DNA from 2 places in the Lysinibacillus sp. NPDC056232 genome. Region 2 is predicted to be linked to the other one. Evidence: riboswitches for the same ligand, from Rfam matches in the RefSeq annotation. Region 2 holds a riboswitch; the other holds the start of a gene.
The links. A riboswitch is a leader RNA that binds a small molecule or an ion and turns the genes downstream of it on or off. The one in region 2 is predicted to bind preQ1.

Region 1: it holds a riboswitch for preQ1, as region 2 does, so the genes downstream of both, ACFCYJ_RS16435 (QueT transporter family protein) here and queC (7-cyano-7-deazaguanine synthase QueC) in region 2, are expected to answer to the same signal.

Annotation. Positions count from the first base shown of each region.
Region 1 is NZ_JBHJTF010000022.1:49,167-59,840, forward strand. It holds gene ACFCYJ_RS16385 (ABC transporter ATP-binding protein) at 1-680, opposite strand, end outside; gene ACFCYJ_RS16390 (ABC transporter permease) at 673-1,701, opposite strand; gene ACFCYJ_RS16395 (hypothetical protein) at 1,727-1,894, opposite strand; gene ACFCYJ_RS16400 (hypothetical protein) at 1,968-2,135, shown strand; gene ACFCYJ_RS16405 (ABC transporter substrate-binding protein) at 2,318-3,340, opposite strand; gene ACFCYJ_RS16410 (TetR/AcrR family transcriptional regulator) at 3,681-4,259, opposite strand; gene ACFCYJ_RS16415 (FtsX-like permease family protein) at 4,256-6,457, opposite strand; gene ACFCYJ_RS16420 (ABC transporter ATP-binding protein) at 6,475-7,167, opposite strand; gene ACFCYJ_RS16425 (hypothetical protein) at 7,408-7,662, shown strand; gene ACFCYJ_RS16430 (DUF1259 domain-containing protein) at 7,745-8,140, shown strand; PreQ1 riboswitch class I at 8,432-8,476, shown strand; gene ACFCYJ_RS16435 (QueT transporter family protein) at 8,483-8,965, shown strand; gene ACFCYJ_RS16440 (CPBP family intramembrane glutamic endopeptidase) at 9,168-9,899, opposite strand; gene ACFCYJ_RS16445 (MerR family transcriptional regulator) at 9,896-10,624, opposite strand.
Region 2 is NZ_JBHJTF010000002.1:2,779-13,452, forward strand. It holds gene ACFCYJ_RS02050 (aminotransferase class I/II-fold pyridoxal phosphate-dependent enzyme) at 1-502, shown strand, start outside; gene speD (adenosylmethionine decarboxylase) at 499-933, shown strand; gene speE (polyamine aminopropyltransferase) at 933-1,787, shown strand; PreQ1 riboswitch class I at 2,015-2,061, shown strand; gene queC (7-cyano-7-deazaguanine synthase QueC) at 2,413-3,072, shown strand; gene queD (6-carboxytetrahydropterin synthase QueD) at 3,076-3,549, shown strand; gene queE (7-carboxy-7-deazaguanine synthase QueE) at 3,542-4,270, shown strand; gene ACFCYJ_RS02080 (helix-turn-helix domain-containing protein) at 4,796-5,584, shown strand; gene ACFCYJ_RS02085 (C45 family autoproteolytic acyltransferase/hydrolase) at 5,577-6,611, shown strand; gene ACFCYJ_RS02090 (hypothetical protein) at 6,810-7,313, shown strand; gene bioW (6-carboxyhexanoate--CoA ligase) at 7,294-8,025, shown strand; gene bioF (8-amino-7-oxononanoate synthase) at 8,029-9,198, shown strand; gene ACFCYJ_RS02105 (transglutaminase family protein) at 9,364-10,218, opposite strand; gene ACFCYJ_RS02110 (alpha-E domain-containing protein) at 10,280-10,674, opposite strand, start outside.

The DNA of each region.
Region 1 (10,674 bases), on a different contig from region 2:
ATTTGACCTTTATCCATCATAATCAGTCGATTTCCTAAGTCTAATGCTTGTTGCATGTTGTGCGTGACCATTAATGTCGTCAAGCTGTCTTTCTCAACTAAATATTTTGTAATACGTGTGATTAACTCAGCACGAGATGGGTCAAGTGCCGCCGTATGCTCATCTAGCAATAAAATCGAAGGCTTCGTGAATGTTGCCATTAAAAGAGACAGCGCTTGACGCTCCCCTCCGGAAAGTAAGCCAACTTTTGCAGATAGGCGATTTTCCAAATTCAAGCCCAACATCTGCAAGGATTCCTTGAAAAATTCTCGGCGCTTTTTATCAACACCGATACGCATGCCTCTACTCTTATTACGTGAATAAGCTAATGCTAAATTTTCCTCAATCGTCATTGTTGGCGCTGTACCAGCCATTGGATCCTGGAATACGCGACCGATGTAGTGGGAGCGCTTATATTCTGGTAAAGTCGTAACCTCATTTTCATCAATTGAAACCGTGCCAAAGTCTGGTGTTAGTGCGCCAGAAATCATATTCATCATGGTCGATTTACCAGCACCATTACTGCCGATAATTGTAACGAAATCTCCTGGCTTTAAGTGCAAATTAATTTCTGCAAGTGCCATTTTTTCATCAGGTGTACCTTCATTAAATACCTTATTAATGCCGTTTAATTTAAGCAAGGCCATTTCCTCCCTGCTCAACCGTCTTTACGCGTGTCTTCTCTGCTGCGCGTTTCACCTTGCGTTTGCGCGCCTTCCTCTTATTGATAAATTGAGGTAAAATCAACGCTATAATAACAATGATAGCTGTTATTAATTTCATATCCCCTGAATCTAGGAAATCTACTCGTAATGCTAATGCTAAAATAATGCGGTAAATGATCGCTCCAGCTATAACAGCGAAAGTTGTGCGCATAATCGTTTTTGTACCGAAGATTGCTTCGCCGATAATAACAGATGCAAGACCGATCACAATCATCCCGATCCCCATACTTACATCTGAGAACTTCGAATATTGCGCGATTAAAGCACCCGAAAATGCAACAAGTGCATTAGAAAGTCCTAGCCCAAGAATAATAAGAGTATCTGTATTAGCCGAGAAGCTACGAATCATACGCTTATTATCACCAGTTGCTCGAATAGCTAGGCCGATCTCTGTTTTTAAGAACCAGTCTACAATGAACTTAATTAAAATCGTGATGATTAACACTACGATTATTGTGCTCCATGTTGAAGGTAGTTGCTGAACGCCGAAGCCTTTTAGTAGGTTATTTAATGCCGTATCGATTCCTAAATTACTCCAAAACGCTTGAAACTTTGAAAATAAAGTCTCTGAATTTAATAGTGGAATATTTGGACGACCTATCGTATTTTCTGCCGTTGACCCCATAATACGTAGGTTAATAGAATACAAAGCAATCATCATTAAAATCCCTGATAATAGAGGATTAATTTTCCCCTTTGTGTGAAGAATTCCTGTCATACATCCAGCAATAAATCCAGCAACAATTGCCACTAAAGTCGCTAAGATCGGGTGGTAGCCAAGCAGAATCATCGTCGCCGCTGTAGCCGCCCCTGTTACAAAGCTTCCATCAACCGTTAAATCCGGAAAATCTAACACACGGAATGTTAAATACACACCAAGTGCCATAATTGCATAGATGATCCCTTGCTCCATCGCGCCAAATATTGCTATAAACATAGTTGAATCATCTCCTAATAATTTCTTAATATATAATTTGGCTCATCACCATAACTTGAAGTTGATTTCCGTTCCGGCTGGGCGCTTTGTTGCTGACGCTTCGCTTTCGCACAGTTAAAACATTTGTTGCTGACGCTTCGCTTTCGCGCAGAGCAAAGCTTCCTGGGGGCGTCCAATGAGCCGCTTGGGCCAACAGATGTTTTTTGCGCGAAAGCGAAGTGCTAACGTAGCGGCAGCAAAAGGGTTTCATTCTGTGCAAAAGCGTAGTGCAACGAAGCGACAGCAACAGCACCGATGTTGGTCACGAAGGCGTTATCACAGGATGTGATGGTTTTAGCCTTCGTTCCTCTATCGCTAATCCCCAAGAAGTCGCCCAGCCTCCACTCCAATCAACTTATCCACATGGCATACTTTTAACAAGACTTGAACCATAACCTTCTCAATAAGGTGAAACTAGAAAAGATTATCCCATCATACTTGTGAATCAATACATAATTCTAAATAGAACGGTGATTCTTCCGCATAATTGATTTCAATTTTTACTCTAAAAGTAGATAAAGCGGAGGCAGTTTTAGTTCTCCCCCGCTTCGTCTCATAAGATGATCATGTTAGGCCATTACTTTTCTACAAGCTCTGCACCCCAAGAATCTTTAATGTCGATTCCTAAATCATCCGCTACTTTTTTATTTATTAATAGTTTTAGCTTTTGTGGATATTGAGCTGGAACATCAGCAGGAGTTGCTTCACCTTTTAGAATCTTCACAGCCATTTGCCCTGCTTCATAACCGATGTCATAATATTCAAAACCATATGCCGCTAAGCCACCCCGTGCCACAGAGTCAAGCTCACCTACAACTAATGGTAATTTATTTGCATTCGCTACATCAATGACAGACTCTAGTGCCGAAACTACTGTATTATCAGTAATGATATAGAATGCATCGGCTTTACCGATTAACGATTCAGCAGCTTGTTTTACTTCTGCAGACGTTGCCGCAGATGCCTCAACCACTGTTAAGCCTTGTTCACCCATCACTTTTTTCACTTCTTTTACTTGCGCTACTGAGTTTTGCTCACCAGCGTTGTAAACCATACCTACTTTTTTCGCACCCAATTCCTTTAAGAATGCCACTGTTTTCGAAATAGTATCAGGATGTAAATCGATTGTTCCTGTTACATTTTTCCCTGGCTTCTCCATAGAGTCAATGAGCTGTGCTCCAACAGCATCTGTTACAGAAGTAAAGACAATTGGAATATCACTAGTAGCCGTCGCCGCCGCCTGTGCAGATGGCGTAGAGTTAGCAAAGATTAAATCTACATTGGCACTTACTAGATTGTTTGCAATCGTCGTGTTAAGACTGTTATCACCTTGCGCTATTTGCGGATCGTAATCAACTTTTAAGCCAGATTCTTCAATTGCTTTTTTGAAACCTTCAGTTGCAGCATTTAAAGATGGATGCTCCACAATTTGAGTAATCCCGATCTTATATGTTTTATCATCTGCATTGCCGCTCTCACTTGCGTTATTCGTTTCGTTCCCTTTTGAATCCGACGAACTAGAACCACTGCTACCACAAGCAGCAAGCATTAAAACTAACCCCAATAACAGGAACGAAAGCTTTTTTAAATTGCTTTTCACAAATAATCCCCCCGATTTTGATCTCTGATATTTATCACACTTTATCCAAGCAAAGTGTGAACGTATCGCTATATTATCGTTATTATCAAGGTTCGTCAACAACATTATGAATGTTCTGACTTTTAAATCCAGCTAAATATTTTATCTTTTCATTCAATTTGCCGCTTTAAACCGCTAAACTGCGCTGTTTTTACAAATTGATTTCTTTTTCTAACATAGCAAAAATTTTTTTGACAATTTTGCGAAGTTATTTGATTTTCGAGGTAAATTATGGAGAATCTAAAAAACCTGACATTCCCCATAAGAAATGTCAGGCCTTCAAAACAGTATTTATTCGCTTTTACTTCTTCAAAATATCAACTAACCAACTACTTTGTGGTAACGGGATATCTGGGAAGCATACGTACGTTTGAGCAACACCTTGAATGGCTGAATAAAAACAACCTGCGAGTGCTTTAGGATCACCATCTCGTATTACTCCCTTAACTTGACCCTCTTTTACTAAACTTTCAAATCCCTCAGATGCTGCAAGATCCTTAGCAACTTGTTTTATAGTATCTGGTAAGTTACTTGCTATTTGCGTTTGCGCAACTAACATTAATAATTTTGGCGATAATGGGTGAGTTTTAAAGGAATCAAGTATTGAAGTAACTATTCCATTTAAATACTCTAACGGTTGTGCAAATTCCCCTTCAGAAATACCAATAACAGACATACTAGTTTTAGCTCGATTTAAAAGTTCAAGGTATACCTCTTCTTTAGAACCGAAATAATGAAACAGTAATCCTTGGCTTATTCCAACTGAGTCACCAATCTCTTTTGTTGTAGTTCCTTGATAACCGTTTCTAATAAACAAATCCAAGCCCGCGTTTAGAATTTGCTCTCGTCTAACTTCCTTCTGTTCGCGGCGTTTATTCATTTCATCATAACCTCCTGCAAAGTTACTGCATTCATGCTTTTTTTATAGAGTAACATAATGACCTCGTATGAAACAGCAAAGATCACGAGAGAAATTGTTATTACCTTGCTATCTGGTGTCATTGGTATTGCTACAGTTGATGCTTTAGCCAATAAATCAAATAAAAATTTAGTTAAAACAATAGCATAGAGTGTGCCAATTATAAATCCGATGTAGGCAATTATTCGAAAGCCCGATAATACGATACGATTGCATTCTGCATTTGTATATCCAAATGCTTTCATCATCGCCAAGTATTTACGATTAGAGGAAATAATGATTTTCATTACAATACTAATCGTTAAAATGCTTAAAGCTAAGCCAATTGAGATGAATAAAAAGGATAGTGCGAAATACGTACCTTTTTGCTGAGAGCTTGCAAATAATACGTCTTCAAGTTTTGAAACAAACATATGCTGCTTGTTGTCAAACTCGACATTGTCTTTAGTAAATACACCATTATATCCTTCTTTTTCTAAAAGGCCAGTATTGATTGCAACATCCATATTACTGTAAACTACTTCCCCATACACTGATTGCTCAAAAGCTGTTATAGGTAACTGATACGTAACATTATTTATATGAATTTTCGCAGCGTCACCAATCGTCAAATCATATTTCTTGCGCATCCAATCATTCACCACAAGGCCTTCCTGCTTTGAAATATCTATATTCTCCTGTTTCTGAACACTATAAAGTTTAAAAAGAGAACGACTACTAGATAATGCCATAAATTGGCCGTTATTTAATACATCACCATTCGGAAATTCTATTTTACAGTCTTCTGAAAAATAAGGTGTTTCAGAATCTAAAAGTTTCATTTCCTTCGCCTCAATAAATCGAACATTACTTTTATATTCGGAACCTTTAAGTGTTAAAGAGGATACCTTATCAGACATTGCCTGCAAAGAAAAAGCAATCTGTAAATTAGCGCTAGCCATAAATCCTGTCAGCAACGCCAAAAAGACTAACAGAAAATTATTTAATACGATTGCTTTAAAGACCGCTTTCTTAAAAGGATTAGTTGATCTGTTTTTCCTAATTCGCTTAACAAGAAAATTTAATTTTACTGATTCTGCATTATGAATCATTTCTAATGGCGGTTTACGCAAGGTAAATACGGCAATCCCAAAAGCCATTATAGAGAAAAACAGCGCGGGGATTGTTATAAACAGTATGAATTGTACAAGATCAAAATTTAGTGAAACATTTGGCACGAGAAATGTAGCATTCATTCTATTAATGAACAGAGGGCTAACTGCATAGGAAACTAAATATCCTACAACTGCGCCTATAAACAAGAAAGGTCCAATTAGGAAATATCTTTTAGCAATTTGTAGCTTAGAGTAGCCAAGTGCTTTTAAAACACCCATATTTGATTTTGCTTCATTTATATTTTGGATAATGATAGTAACAAGCAAAACCATTACAGTTAAACCGAAGAAACTTAAAGCGCTAATAAGACAGATTTTAAACATTTTTTCTTTTGCGATTAATGTAGAAAGTATTTGTGGATTATCCTCTTTCTTCAACACGGACTTTATATTTGAATCCATAAGCATTTTTTCTAGAAGGAGTTGTTTCTGTTCCTCAGATACACTTTCAAAAAAACGGCCCGAATAACTTGTTTTTTCCTGCTCATCCCAATTTGAGTAAACTTCTTCACTACATAGTATTAATGCTTGAGTAGTAGGTTTGTAGCCAGCACCATTATTAGCTACCAGCGGTGAAATTGCGTCAGGTAAAGTAAAAACTCCACTAATTGAATATGTTGTATTGCTAATAGTAACTGTATCTCCTAGTGCTAATTTATTCTCCTGTGAATAATTTTTATCTATTGCAATTTCAGTTGTTCTTTTTGGAGCAACGCCTTCCAAGTATATTGGAATATCAATGTTGCGCGTATTTCGCATAACACGATATATATTTTTTTCATCATAAATGACTTTATATGTTACAGGATCATACGTAAAAGAATACTTATTTGAAAGGTCCGTTATATCCCCTCCTTGTAGAATAAGCGTAAAGTCCTGCTGATGTTGATGTTCTTGTACCTTCTTTATGGAGTCTATGTTTTGAAGATAGAAAACCAGTAACGTACAAATAAATACTGCACAGGCAACAACCATTACGAGCGGAAACTGTTTTTTTACTCTCATCAAATGTACTCCCTTTCTCACCATGTAATTTCATTAACATCTCTTGGATCAGCATTGCTAGATACTTCTACGATTCTTCCGCTACCCATTTTAATAATTTTTGTTGCGATTTGAGCAATACTAACATTGTGAGTTACCATAATAATTGTAAATTTCAATTGTTTTTGAAGTTGCTTCAAATAAGTTAAGATTTGTTTGCTCGTTTCTTCATCTAATGCTCCAGTAGGCTCATCACAAAACAAAAAATCCGGTTTTTTCGCTAATGCACGGGCAATAGACACTCGTTGTTGTTGTCCCCCTGAAAGTTCATAAGGAAGACGTTTTTCTAATCCTCGAAGTCCTAAACCATCCATTATTTCAGTAATATTTTTGTTCCCTTTTAAATCAGCACCCATTTTAATGTTAGATTCTACATTTAAAAATGGGAGTAAATAATATGCTTGAAAGATAAAAGCTGTTTTATCACGTCTAAACAACGTTAGTTCTTTCTGATTTAACCCACAAATCTCATAGTCATCATAAGTAACACTCCCTGAATCTGGCTGCTCTAAACCTGAAATTACATTAAGAAGCGTAGATTTACCGGATCCAGAAGGGCCTAAAATGACAACGAATTCCCCATCATCAATTGACAATGAAACTGAATCTAATGCATAAAGCAATTCACGACCATTTTGATAACTTTTAACCAAATTTTCTACTCTTAACATGTTAGACCTCCAAACATTTCGTTTATTAATTAATTAATCAATTAATAAATAAACGATATTATTGATTAATTAATTTGTCAATAACCAAAATGCTCCGTTCAATCATGCATAGTAAAAAGCCACATCTGGTTAGATGCGACTAAATTTTTCTACAACAATATTCCTTTTCAGTCTCCTTTTTTACATTTAAAGCATATGATGCAAATGAGACTAGTGCTGTTCTCAAAAAGGAGGAATATCATGAACAATAATGAAACCAATTCAAATCAACCTTCTTATTCACAAGAGAATCAAAATGCAAATGTTGGGGATATTGACACAATCATTTCTAATCTATGTGACAGTCTATTTGCATTTGCTTTGGATTTTGCCTTAAATGCCTTAGAGTATACAAAAGAATTGGATGAGGAATTAGAATATACAGATGAATTCAAGCAACAAGTAGACGATTTAATTTTGGAAATAGAAGAAATTAAAAATATTTTAGATGAGTAATTTCAAATCAGAAACCCGTTATATGTACTACTTTCACGCCAAGACATCCTCATTATTAATATAAAAAGTAGAGGTGTCTAAAATGCAAAGCTTTCAAAATATGTGTACGAAATTTGCACAGATTGCCAATGGAAAAGCTTCTGTGGAACATGGCGTATGCTCAGTAAAACTTCATCGAAATCTTCATGTGAAAATTCAAGGTCGCCCAAGTCGTAGTGCACTTCATGCTGGGATAACATTCGAATCGCTTGATATATATGGAAATGCACTTAACTTAGGTGAAGTTGTAGTACTCCAAGAAGAATTACAGCCATTTGTTAAAGTACTTGCAGAAAATAATTTAATTATAAGTGCTATTCATAATCATTGGATATATACGGACCCAACTATTTTGTACGTCCATTTTCAATCAATAGAGCCTCCATTAACCTTTGCCCAAAAATTTGCTCAAGCATTTAGCGTTTTAAAAAACTACTGATAACTACACTTGTTAAAAGAACTGCTTAGAACAGTTCTTTTTTGATATGGCTGGACTCTCCTTAAGTGGTTGTTTCTCATCTATAGTCCAATTTCATTCCATATGTAAAGAAGCAAGGGTACAAGCCCCCTTCTTATGGATTCAAAATTCGAATCCTGGTCAAACACACACCTATCTAATTAATGAGCAACGAACAAGAGCTAAATATTACCGTTAGTACTATGAATTTCTGCGCTTTTTTTACTCAACGCTATTTACAAATAAGCATGAACATTGATATGATTGCATTTGCTTCACGTGGTTCGTAACCATCCCACGTAAAAAAACTAAGGAGAAATGAATATGAAAATAAAATTTTTAGCAACGAGTGGCATTATCGCAGCGCTCTACATTGCTATTACATTACTAGTTGCACCATTTGGCTTTACAGAGGTGCAGTTCCGAATATCTGAAATGTTTAATCATTTAGTTGCATTTAATCCGCGCTTTGCCGTCGGGATCATTATTGGTGTATTTATCTCTAACCTCTTTTCACCACTCGGCATCTACGATTTAGTTTTCGGTGTAGGCCATTCAATGATTACTCTTGGATTGTTCATTCTTATTTGTAAATTTGTCAAAAATATTTGGGCACGTTTAGTCATCAATACATTTTTATTTACTTGCACAATGTTCATCATTGCTTTTGAATTGAACTTAGCATTAGAATTACCATTCTTCTGGACATGGTTAACTGTTGCTGCAGGTGAATTTGTTGTCTTAGCGGTCGGTGCACCGATTATGTATGCATTGAATAAACGCTTAAACTTCAAAAATTTAATTTAACTGACGGATCTTATCGAGCCGTATTTAATAAAAAGAGGGACGGTTGGTTCACCGTTCCTCTTTTTTGTTGTGTTCAATTGAAGAGGAAAAATCAATAACATAGCTTATGTTTAAATTCGAATATTTTTCATGTAAATAAAGTTTTATTACCTAGCAAAAAGAGCGTTGCAATGAATAGTCAGAAAGAAAATAATATGTTATTTTAATCCTTTTCATTCTCATCTCCTAATTTTCCAACATAATCAATCAAAGCATGAAGAAGTATTAGAGGTATAATGGAGTTCAATGCGACTGCAAGCATCCCGAACACAAAGCCAAAAATGGTTGTCCGAATGACACCAGATAAACTCTGATATGTATGCGCAAGACCAAAAATTATTGAAGTACACAATAGAACGAACCAAATTGACCATTCTGGAAATAGTATGTTAAATGCAAATATAAGGAATCCACGATAAATAATTTCTTCTGTGACCCCTGCTGTCCATGCTACTTGATTCCAAATGACTTTGTCTTTCTTTGTAACAGGTAGTAACTCAGTAAACGCTATTTGCTTCATTTGTTTTTGTTTCATTAATATCATCTTATTTTTAACATTATCACTTATAAAATATCCAATCGCGTAATATAAAAGCAATATACTACATAATAGAGCTACCCCTATGACAATATATGTAGCAATTGGTCCTAATGCTTTTGTGTTAATACTCGGCATTATTACGCGTAGTTCTTCTAAAGTAAGTTCAGAATTTGCCACTACTATTAAAATAATAAATGTTGGTAACCACAAACCTAACATAACAATCTTATAATAGTGTATCCTGCTTGCGGGATTAGTCGGAACACGTATTTTAAATCTTTGATATAACCAATAACCTATAATTGGCTCATATAAAAGAGTAAACCCAATGAATCCCCATAATAGTATGTTCATTTTGTTTTATGCTCCTTTAGCATGGTCTCTATTTTTTCAATTAGCCATTTTTCTTCTTGTTTACTAAATGGTGACGAAAATAACATGCTATCCAACTGTATCTCCATAAGTTTTGGTTCTGTTAGTAACCAATTAAATAATTGTGGTAATTGAGAAAAAAGTTCTTCGAGAATAGTATGTACTTCGATATCCGTAAATTGGTTCTTATAAGCTATTTTTAATTGATTTATAATGTTTATTAAGTGTGCATCATAACGAACGTTGTGACCATTTGATACATCATAACTCTCATCTACAATTTCAATTGGTAAATAACCCTTTAACCATCGCTGCTGAGATTCCATATGTAAATTATTTTGAATTAATGCAATAAATATCTCTGGTTCGATTACCTGATTTGATTGAGCCAACGAAATTGTGTATTCAAGTAGTTCAATATTCTTTTTAATTTCCACCAATTTACGGAGCATTTCCCCCTTTTGGTACTTTAAAGACTCTGTTATGTCCCATTGCGATTGCCTCATTAGCTCTTGGATATCTTTTAATGAAAATCCTAACGTTTTTAATCCCGTTATTTTTTGCAGTGTAATTATATCTTCATTTTCATAAAATCTACGTCCAGTTTCCGAAATGTAAGATGGCTTTAACAAATTCATTTCATCATAATAGCGAAGAGTACGGATCGAGACACCTGATTTCTTTGAAAATTGACCAATCGAATACATTCATATTTCTCCTTTTCTTTTAATACATTCATTATAGTTTCTAACGTAAC
Region 2 (10,674 bases):
TGATTGGACGAAACTTGTTATTCGTGTGAACGATATCGGTTTAACTGGTTTCGAAGTTTACACAATATTGAAACAACAGTATGGAATTCAACTAGAACTTGCCGAAGGATATGTCATAATGGCAGTCATTAGTCATGTTGATACGAAAGAAACAATCGGTAAATTAGTACATGCGTTAAAAGATATAGAACTTAATCACGCTAAAAAAGATGCGATTCGGTCAGCTTATGTGACAGCGAATCAAATAAATAGATTAGCAATGACACCGCAACAGGCGTGTAATGCAGAAACAGAAACAATTTTAATTTATGATGCGGTAGGTCGAATTAGTGCAGATTCATTAATGATTTATCCACCGGGAATACCACTAGTGATCCCAGGAGAAGTTATTTCAGAGGAAGTAGTAGAATTATATAACTTCTATTTTCTTAATTTTGGGAATGTTCTAATTGAAACTAAAGAAGAAAATTATATAACAGTCGTAAGGGAGATAGATAAATGAGCATTGAATTATCAACATTAGGTAGACACGTATTAATCGAATTTTATGGTTGCCCAAGTGAAATTATTGAGCAAAACGCTTTAATCGAGCAGTTTATGAATGAAGCCGCAGACTATTCTGGGGCAACAATTGTAGAATCTTGCTTCCATCATTTCAACCCATATGGTGTTTCGGGTGCAGTCATTATTGCTGAATCACATTTAACGATTCATACTTGGCCAGAATACGGATTTGCTTCTGTTGATGTTTACACTTGTGGCGACTCAGTAAGTCCTTGGAAAGCAGCAGAATATTTAGAGCAAAAACTGCAAGCGAAAAAGACAGAATCATTTGAAGTACCTCGTGGAATGGCAGATAAAATTCGCCAATTCGCAGAACAAGAAATTGATACAATTCTAGTGAAACAAGAAGTATTAGAGGACGTGATTTAATGAAATGGTATACAGAACAATGGAGCAATCACTGTAAATTTTCAATCGGTTACAATGAAGAAATTCATAGTGAGCAATCTCCGTTCCAAAAAATCGATTTTTATAAAAGTGAAGAGTTTGGTACTTTCTTCACTTTAGATGGATTGATGATGGTCAATGAAAAAGATGAGTTCGTTTATCACGATATGATTACGCACCCAGCATTCGCTACTAACCCAGATATAAAAAAGGTATTAATTATTGGTGGTGGTGATGGTGGTACGGCTCGTGAAGTACTACGTTACAAATCAGTAGAAAAAGTAGTAATGGTTGAAATCGATGAGTTAGTATTCCGTTTAAGCCAGAAATACCTTCCAATTACAGCTGCTGGTGTCGAAGAGGATCCACGTATGGAAATGATTTTCGATGATGGCTTAGCTTACGTTCAAAACGCAGTTGATCAATCATTCGATTTAATATTAGTAGATTCTACTGATCCAATTTCAGTCGGTGAAGGTTTATTTACAACAGCTTTCTATAAAGAATGTTACCGTGTATTAAACGAAAAAGGGATTTTAATTAACCAACACGAATCACCATACTTCGTGGAGTATGCAGAAAACATGCGTAAAGCACATAAAAAAATTAAAGGTATTTTCCCAATCGCAAGCGTATATCAATTCCATATGCCAACATATCCATCGGGACACTGGCTATTCGGATTTGCTTCAAAAGTATTACATCCAATTAAAGATATTCAAGTAGATGCTTGGGACAAATTTGCTCTAAAAACGAACTATTACAATACAGATTTACACGTTGGTGCATTCGCACTTCCTACATTTGTGAAAGAGGCACTTGATCGTGATGAATAAACCAATAAATGTTGGTTATTAAAGTTGACTTTGCGTTATTCCTTTCGACGGAACAACTAGTTTTCGACCAAGAACTCGCTTTGCAATGCAAGTAATTCGTCCGGATTGGGCAGTATAACAGTGGTTTTTCCAGAGAAGCATTTATGGGAAGATTTTATAAAAAAAATCAATTTGACGTTTTGTACTATTTTTTGTATTATATTGAAGAAAAGAGTGCCCGGACTAGAACGGGAGAGGTTCATAGCTGATACCCTCTATAAAAAACTATGGAAACATGACAATATGCCATGTCCATATCGGACGTGGCTTTTTTTTATGTTTTTACTTATGTTTTAATAGAACGATTGGTGATGCCTCTCTTGAAAAGTGTTGGGAAACATTTTACAAGGAGGTTTTTTTATGTCTTGCCGAAGCCATGAAGAAGGACTGACGCATTAAAGTACACAATATTCATATGTCGTTTAATGAACCACGATCTTAATCCAGAAAAAATTGATTATCGATCAATGAGGAATTGAATAGTTCAATCAAGAAAGAGGTATTTAGCTACCCTCTAAAAAAAACTAAGAAGAAGCAGCACTTTTTCTTAGAGTGCTGTTTTTTCGATAAAAGGGAGTTTTTATAGATGAAGCAGGGAAAAGCAATTGTTGTATTTAGTGGAGGTCAGGACAGTACAACCTGTTTGTTCTGGGCAAAAGAACGTTTTAAAGAAGTTGAGGCAGTAACTTTTGATTATGGTCAAAGGCATCGTTTTGAAATTGAATGTGCGAAGATGATAGCAGAGGAGCTCGGTGTCAAGCATCACATTCTTGATATGTCACTCCTGAATCAGCTTGCTCCGAATGCATTGACACGACAAGACATAAAGGTAGAAGACGGAGAAAATGGTGAGCTTCCATCGACTTTTGTACCTGGCCGAAATCTTCTCTTTCTTTCATTTGCGGGCGTTTTAGCGAGCCAAGTAGGAGCTAAGCATATTGTAACTGGCGTTTGTGAAACAGATTTTAGCGGATATCCGGATTGCCGAGATGTTTTTATTAAATCCTTAAATGTAACGTTAAATTTATCGATGGATGATTCCTTTGTGATTGATACACCGTTGATGTGGCTGAATAAGGCACAGACATGGGAGCTTGCTGATCAGTTTGGGGCACTTGAATTTATTCGAGAAAGAACGCTGACTTGCTATAACGGTGTAATAGCAGATGGCTGTGGTGAATGCCCGGCATGTCATCTTCGAAAAAAAGGGCTTGATGAGTATTTGAGTTACAGGAAGGAGTCTTAAGGCATGTCAGATTTTAGAATCGTCGATAAGCTCCAAAAAATAGATGTAGATATTCAAAGAAATCAATTGAACTATCATGCAAAACGTGTTCTCGTAAGCAAAGAATTTACCTTCGATGCTGCTCATCATTTACATAATTATGAGGGGAAATGTAAAAACTTGCATGGTCATACGTATCGCGTAGTTTTAGCATTAAGTGGATACACAGATGAACGCGGTTTGATGATTGATTTTGGCGATATAAAAGGAATTTGGAAAGAAAAAATAGAGATTCATTTGGATCACCGTTATTTAAATGAAACGCTCCCACCCATGAATACGACGGCAGAGAACATTGTTGTTTGGATTTACGAAAAGATGGCTGCGGCCTTGCTTGATGAACAAAGATATAACGGTGCGCGTGTAGAGTTTATCCGGCTATATGAAACTCCGACAAGCTATGCAGAAGCGAGACGGGAGTGGATAGAAGTTGAGTAAGATACCTGTTATCGAGATTTTTGGACCGACGATTCAAGGTGAGGGAATGGTAGTTGGCCAAAAGACCATGTTTGTGAGAACTGCTGGCTGTGATTATTCCTGTTCTTGGTGTGATTCATCGTTTACGTGGGATGGCAGCGGAAAGCATCTTATTGTCCAAATGACAGCGGAAGAGATTTGGTCGGAGTTGAAACGTCTTGGAGGCAGTGGCTTTTCATTTGTCACGATTTCAGGTGGCAATCCTGCACTTATCCGAAATTTGGAGGAGTTCATTGCAATTTTAAAAGAAAATGACATAAAGGTCGGGGTGGAAACACAAGGAAGTAGGTGGCAAAAATGGATGTATGAGATAGATGAACTGACAATCTCACCAAAGCCACCTAGCTCTGGTATGACAACAGACTATTCGGTGCTCTCTGATATCTTCGAAAAACTTAAAAATCGAAACAGTAATCACCATATATCCCTCAAAATAGTCGTTTTTAATCAAGCGGATTACGAGTATGCTAAACAAATTCACCATCGGTATCCAAAGATTCCTTTTTATCTCCAAGTCGGTAATGATGATCTTACGACGATTGACAATTCACGTTTAATACTACATTTATTAGATAAATATCATGCGCTGATTGATAAAGTGATGAAGGATGAGGAATTCAGAGATGTCAAAGTACTGCCACAGGTGCATGCTCTTGTTTGGGGGAATAAAAGAGGTGTATAGTGTGCCATTACAGGAAAAATTGTATGGTTTTATCATTATTTATTAGGCTTCCATCAGATATGTGCTGTAAAACCTTCAAATCGAAAGGGAAAAGTTCTTAACTTAGGAAGGTGTGAAAGTATAGGCTAATTTGGCCTATACTTTTTTGATGCGCGCAGCATGAATGTAATCTATAGAATATATAGCTGAACCGCGAAGATAGAAGTAGTGACTAGCCAAGTGCAAGGGTGCTCGTAGCGATGCGGAATCTGCAAACAACTGAGTGACCAACATCGTGTTGTTGCCGCTACCGCTTCGCTTTCACGCAGATAAAACCCTTTTGCTGACGCTTCGCTTTCGCACAAAAAACATCTGCTACTGCCGCTTCGCTTTCGTGCAAAAGACATTTGTTAGCCTAAAGTTTCCGGCGGATGTCATAAATTTGAGATGAGGCTTGTATGAATAGCAAGCTAATTATTTTTGAATTTCCCTCTTGACCTTAAAGTAACTTTAAGATGTATCATTGAATTAAAGGAGGCGTAATGGTTGAGTAAGTTGATGACAATACAGGATTTCGCCGAAAGAACTGGTATTTCCAAAAGCGCATTAAGATATTATGAGTCACAAAATTTACTTCGTTCAGTCAGTAGAGACATTAGTGGGTATCGAGTTTATTCTGAAGATCAAGTTGAAGTAGCTAAATTAATCTCAAGTTTACGTTTGGCAGATATACCAATAAAAAATATTCAAGCGTATTTAGAGGAAAGCGATGAAATAACAAGACAAAAGATGATGGATAATTGGATTCAGATGATAAAGGGAAGGCTAGATATTTTAAATGTAAGTTTACGCTACTTAGAAAGTGAAAATACTAGCAAAAATATCTATCTATTAGAGAAAAGCGCAGAAAAAATTATTTGGTTTTTTGCTGAATCCGAAATTGGTGAATTCAGAGAAATTGTTAATAAGAAAGCTAAAGAACTTGAGCAATTAAATATTCAAATAAAAAATTGCTATTTAAAATATATATCTGGAAAAGACGTGATTAAAGTCCAATTTGGCTTCGGAATACCTTTAGACATACACCCAAACAAGCAAATTGAAACAGATTTTTTAGAACATATGCCAGCTTGTATATACATTGCTATGTCCTTTAATGATTCAATCACAAAAATTCAAGATGGTTATTGCAAATTAATAAACTATGCAAATGAAAATAACTGGGTTCCTACAGGTTCCATACTAGAATGGTATCGAGGGAATGATTTTACTAATCTCGACTTATTATTGCCGGTCACACAATTTGGGAAGAGGGGGGAAATGAAAAATGTATAAAAATGATGAAGAGTTAGTTGTAAGAATAGTAGAATTGAAAGGAAATTATTATCAATTTGGCTTGGAGCAAGGTAGAGAATTAAGGTCATTACCGATCTTTGAACAATTGGAACAGCTAGGGAAATTGAATGTTAACTCAAATGTACAAAAGGCGAAGGAAATAGTAAAAAATGTTTCACCGAATCTTTTTCAAGAATTAATCGGCTTGGCAGAAGGATTAGATATGGAAATAGATAATACTATTAAACTTTTTAGTGGATATGATGTAGCATTTCCACAAATGGGGTGTACTACATTAGTAAATGATGGCTATTATGTACGCAATTATGATTTTAGTCCGGAAATGTACGATGCAAGGCTTGTATGGATGAATCCTACAGATGGCTATGTTAGCGTAGGCTTTAGTCAGCAAATAATTGGAAGACTTGATGGAATGAATGAAAAGGGGCTCGTTGTAGGGTTACATTTTGTGAATAACGAATACAAGGAAGAGGGATTTATAGCAACGACTATTGTTAGAATGCTATTAGAACAATGTGCAAATATTGAAGAGGCACTAAATTTCATCACAAATATACCTCATGGTTATTGCTACAATTACTCCATTACAGATCAAAGTGGAACAAGTGTAATAGTAGAAGCTTCCCCGCAACAACAGATCATCAATTTCACGAATCCTCTTATTTGTACCAATCACTTTGAGTCAGAAATATTGAGAGAGAAAAACAGAATAGGAATACAAGGATCAATAAAAAGTAAGGACTATGTGAGTTCCTTATTATCGGAAAGTTTATCACCCATGTCTACATACCATCACTTTAATGATGAAAGTTCCCCGATATTTTTTAAACACTATAAAGAGTACTTTGGTACGTTGCATACAGTTGTCTATTGCCCAAAAGATTTAAGCATCATAATTGGAGTTGGTGGGAATTGTGAACCAATGATGTTTTCTCTAAAAGAATATATGGAGGGGACATTCATTCTACCTGAATATATGAAAGGGACAATTAATCAATCTAAATAAAAAGGACCTGTGGTTGCAATATCACCGATTTAGTGATAAGTAACAAAATCGTATTTTCACAAATAATAAAAAATCCTACCATTTTATCTACTTTCCAATCTACATTTGTGTTAACTTATTATTAATTGAGGTTAACTCAAATTAAGGAGAATAGGAGAAAACAACAACAAGTATTTAAGAGTAAGATGGAGGAATAAAATGATCCGAAAGTTTTCTACTTATGATCTTGCCCAGATTTCATTGCTAGCTTGTCTTATTATCGTTTCAGGCATATTTAAAATTCCAACAGGTATTCCTGGGTCAGAATTTCAATTATCAGCACCTATTGCAGTTGCGATTGCAGCGGTGTTTGGATTTAAGCGATATTTTCTAGCGGGGATCATTGCAAGTTTAATCTTATTTTTACTAGGTATACACTCGATCTTAAATGTGGAGATCGCATTCATTTTTCGATTGACTGTAGGCCTACTCATTGTTTTATTTGGGCCTTCAATTCCGGTACTTGTTTTGGCAGGCCCAATTGGAACAACGATTGCTAGATTTGGTTTAGCTTTTACGTTAGGGACTCCATTTTTACCGATATTAGTTTTGGCTATTCCAGGTATGGTAATCACAGCTGTTAGTGTTTATCCTATAACGAAAATGTTACATACAATTAATAGGAAAGTAGCAGGTAATAATCATGTTAAAAGCGTGTTATAGCATTCGAATGCGTGCGGCTGAAAGAAGTCTTGAACTAGGGGAAAAGCATATATCTGGTGGTGAACGGATAGGTAGTAAATCTCAGATAGAGCCAATCGTAAAACAGTTATTGAGCAAAGCAAGTAATCATTCACGTGGAGATGCTGACTTTATTCAAATTACCGTTGAAAAAATTGCACATGATCAGATACAGTATATGCCACCTTTAGAAATTACGACAGTTGAGGCTGCTTCAATCGAAAAGGCCCATAATGAAGCAAGAAAGATACTAACCTCCTTAGGTGTTTCGGAACATGCACTGAATGTTGCTTTTCATCAACTTAGTAGTAATCAAAATCTCCGAGGGGCAATCATCCTAAATAGTAAAACCGGCTTACGGCTTGACGATCGGGGGCAAAAGGGTGTTCGTGTATCACGAATCGATTGGCAAGACGCTAATGGGGACCTTAATGAACGTGTACGTGAAGCGTTGGCTCTGGCGTCGAAAGTGGCAAATTCTCCATTTACAATTGCAGAATTATGTTGGTCTGATGATCCAGATTACGTGACTGGATATGTAAGTAATCGTGCCATTGGTTATGTCAGAATTACACCGTTAAAAAGGGTAGGCTGTGAGAGCGGAGGGCGTATTTTTTTTGTGTCAGATGAAGTTGAACTAGAATCTTATATAGACTATTTAGAAAACGTACCGGTTCTCATTAGGAGGGATTAAAAAATGGATCATTGGTTTCAACGGGAATTACAATTAATAGAAGAGAATGGATTGACAAGGAAGTTACGCTCGTTTTCAAATGGAAATGAGAGCGAGGTAATCATGAATGATAAGAGATTCTTGCTTTTTTCATCTAATAACTATTTAGGTCTTGCAACAGATTTTCGGTTGAGAAAGAAAGCATCTGAAGGTATTAGTAAATACGGTACAGGAGCTGGCGGTTCGAGATTAACAACTGGAAATTTCGTTATTCATGAACAGCTTGAATCAGAAATTGCGGATTTGAAAAAAACGGAAGCAGCCATTGTTTTCAGCAGTGGTTATTTAGCGAACATTGGCGTGATTTCGAGTGTGATGAAGGCAGGGGATATTATATTTTCTGATGCCTGGAATCATGCGAGTATTATAGATGGTTGTCGCCTTAGTCAAGCAAAAACAATTGTGTATGAACATGCGGATATGGTGGATTTAGAGCATAAATTGAGACAATCACATGGAGATGGAAAGAAGTTAATTGTAACGGATGGCGTCTTTAGTATGGATGGTGATATTGCTCCACTTCCTGAAATAGTTGCGCTAGCAAAGGAATACAATGCTTACATAATGATTGATGATGCGCATGTGACAGGTATTTTAGGAAGTGATGGTTGTGGTACTGCTGATTATTTTGGGTTGAAAGATGAGATTGATTTTACAGTGGGCACGTTGAGTAAAGCGATTGGTGCAGAGGGTGGTTTTGTGGCGACATCGTCAATTGCAAAGAACTATTTACTAAATAACGCTAGATCATTTATTTTCCAAACAGGTTTATCTCCAAGTGCGATTGAAGCAGCGCGAGAAGGAATATCCATTATTCAAAATGAGCCCGAACGAAGGGAACAATTGCTGAATAATGCTAAGTATTTACGTTTAAAATTGGAGGAATCCGGTTTTGTAGTTAGGGAAGGGGAAACTCCCATTATATCTCTTCTTATTGGTGATTCCCGTGAAGCTATGCAATTTTCTGAGAAACTTATGGATGAAGGTGTCTTTATTCCAGCGATTCGACCACCAACTGTGCCAAAAGGGTCAAGCCGGTTGCGGATTACAGTGATGGCTACACATACAATGGATCAGCTCAATACAGTCATCAATAAAATTAAGAAAATAGGAAAAGAAATGGGTCTTGTATAAAAAGTCTTATAGAACTTAATAATATTGAAAAGATGTTTAATGACTAAATCGTTGTTGAACAGCGAGAGCTTTAGTTTAAGATTGCATAATCCTAATAAAACCCCTGATACTTCTGCTTAGCGTAGAAAAATCAGGGGTTTTCATTTAAACCATTGCACATTTTTGTTACAAATGATTCAATGCTTTGACACTCACTTTTACTGTTAAATCATGCTTTCCACCTGAATAAACACCTTCAACAGGGCTTATATCGGAATAATCACGGCCAATGCATAAAATAATGTGATTTTCTAATACTTCTACATTATTAGTTGGATCGAGACCAATCCAGCCAATTCCCGGTATCATGACTTCTACCCAAGCATGGGTTGCACTATCACCGATCAAGGCGGAGTTTTCGTCGACATATAAATAACCGCTCACATAGCGCGCTGGAATTCCTTTAGCTCTTAGCACCGCAAGCATGACATGTGTAAAATCCTGACAAACACCTCGCTTAAGGGCGAAAGCTTCACTTGCCGTCGTCGTCACATCGGTTGCACCCGGATCATATTCAAAAGTCGAGTATAAATATTGCATTAAATTTAATGAAAATAGCACAGGATTTTCAGCATGACCAATGGCATGATAAACTTCCTCTAACTGATTTTCTGTCATATACGTAAATTGTGTAAATTTTAAATAGGGTAAATAATGCTCATAAAATAATTGCGAGTGAAAAATGGTCTGCATTTCTGGTGAATATTGAATACGATGAATAAATGGTGCGCGTTGAATGCTGACAATAGAGGTCGTTTGGATTTCTAGTTCTTGATGCTGCTCTGGTATATAAAAAGTGCCAACCGTATTGCCCCATATATCTGTATGCTCACGCGTTAAAGATGAAGGTGTAATGGCAATTCGATAGGATAATAAGCGCTGACGCTCATCGCCTCTTGGCTTTAAGCGGATTGTATTTAAGCTTTGATCGACTTCAGACTCATATTGAAAAATATTAGTATGTTGAATTTCAAATTTCATTGTGTCCGCTTCCTTTGAATTACTGACTTGCTTGTTGATAGGGAGCTGTCGTTGATTCCTTTCAAGGTTGTACGCTGGGCTCATATAGATGATAAATTGTGGAAAATGTATTGCCAAAATCAATACATTGACACAATCTTTCCTCCATTAATAAAATCGTTTCTTCTAAGGTACTATTCCATAAATCTACATTCAATATAGCAAATAATAAACTTTTTAATGGGGCATGAAGCTCTATAAAACTTGCTGAAAGAGGATCGTTTTCTAAACAAATAAATGTTTCTTCTAACTTTTGTAAGCAAAACATCACTGAACGCGGGAAATGCTTATCCTGTAATAAATATTGAAGTACACACAGTAAATTGGTTTGGCGATGCTTTTGTAAATAAGACTCCGTCGCCTCTGATAAATCGAGTAAAAACGAACCGTCCGCTTCTAGTAACGAGAAGGTTATTT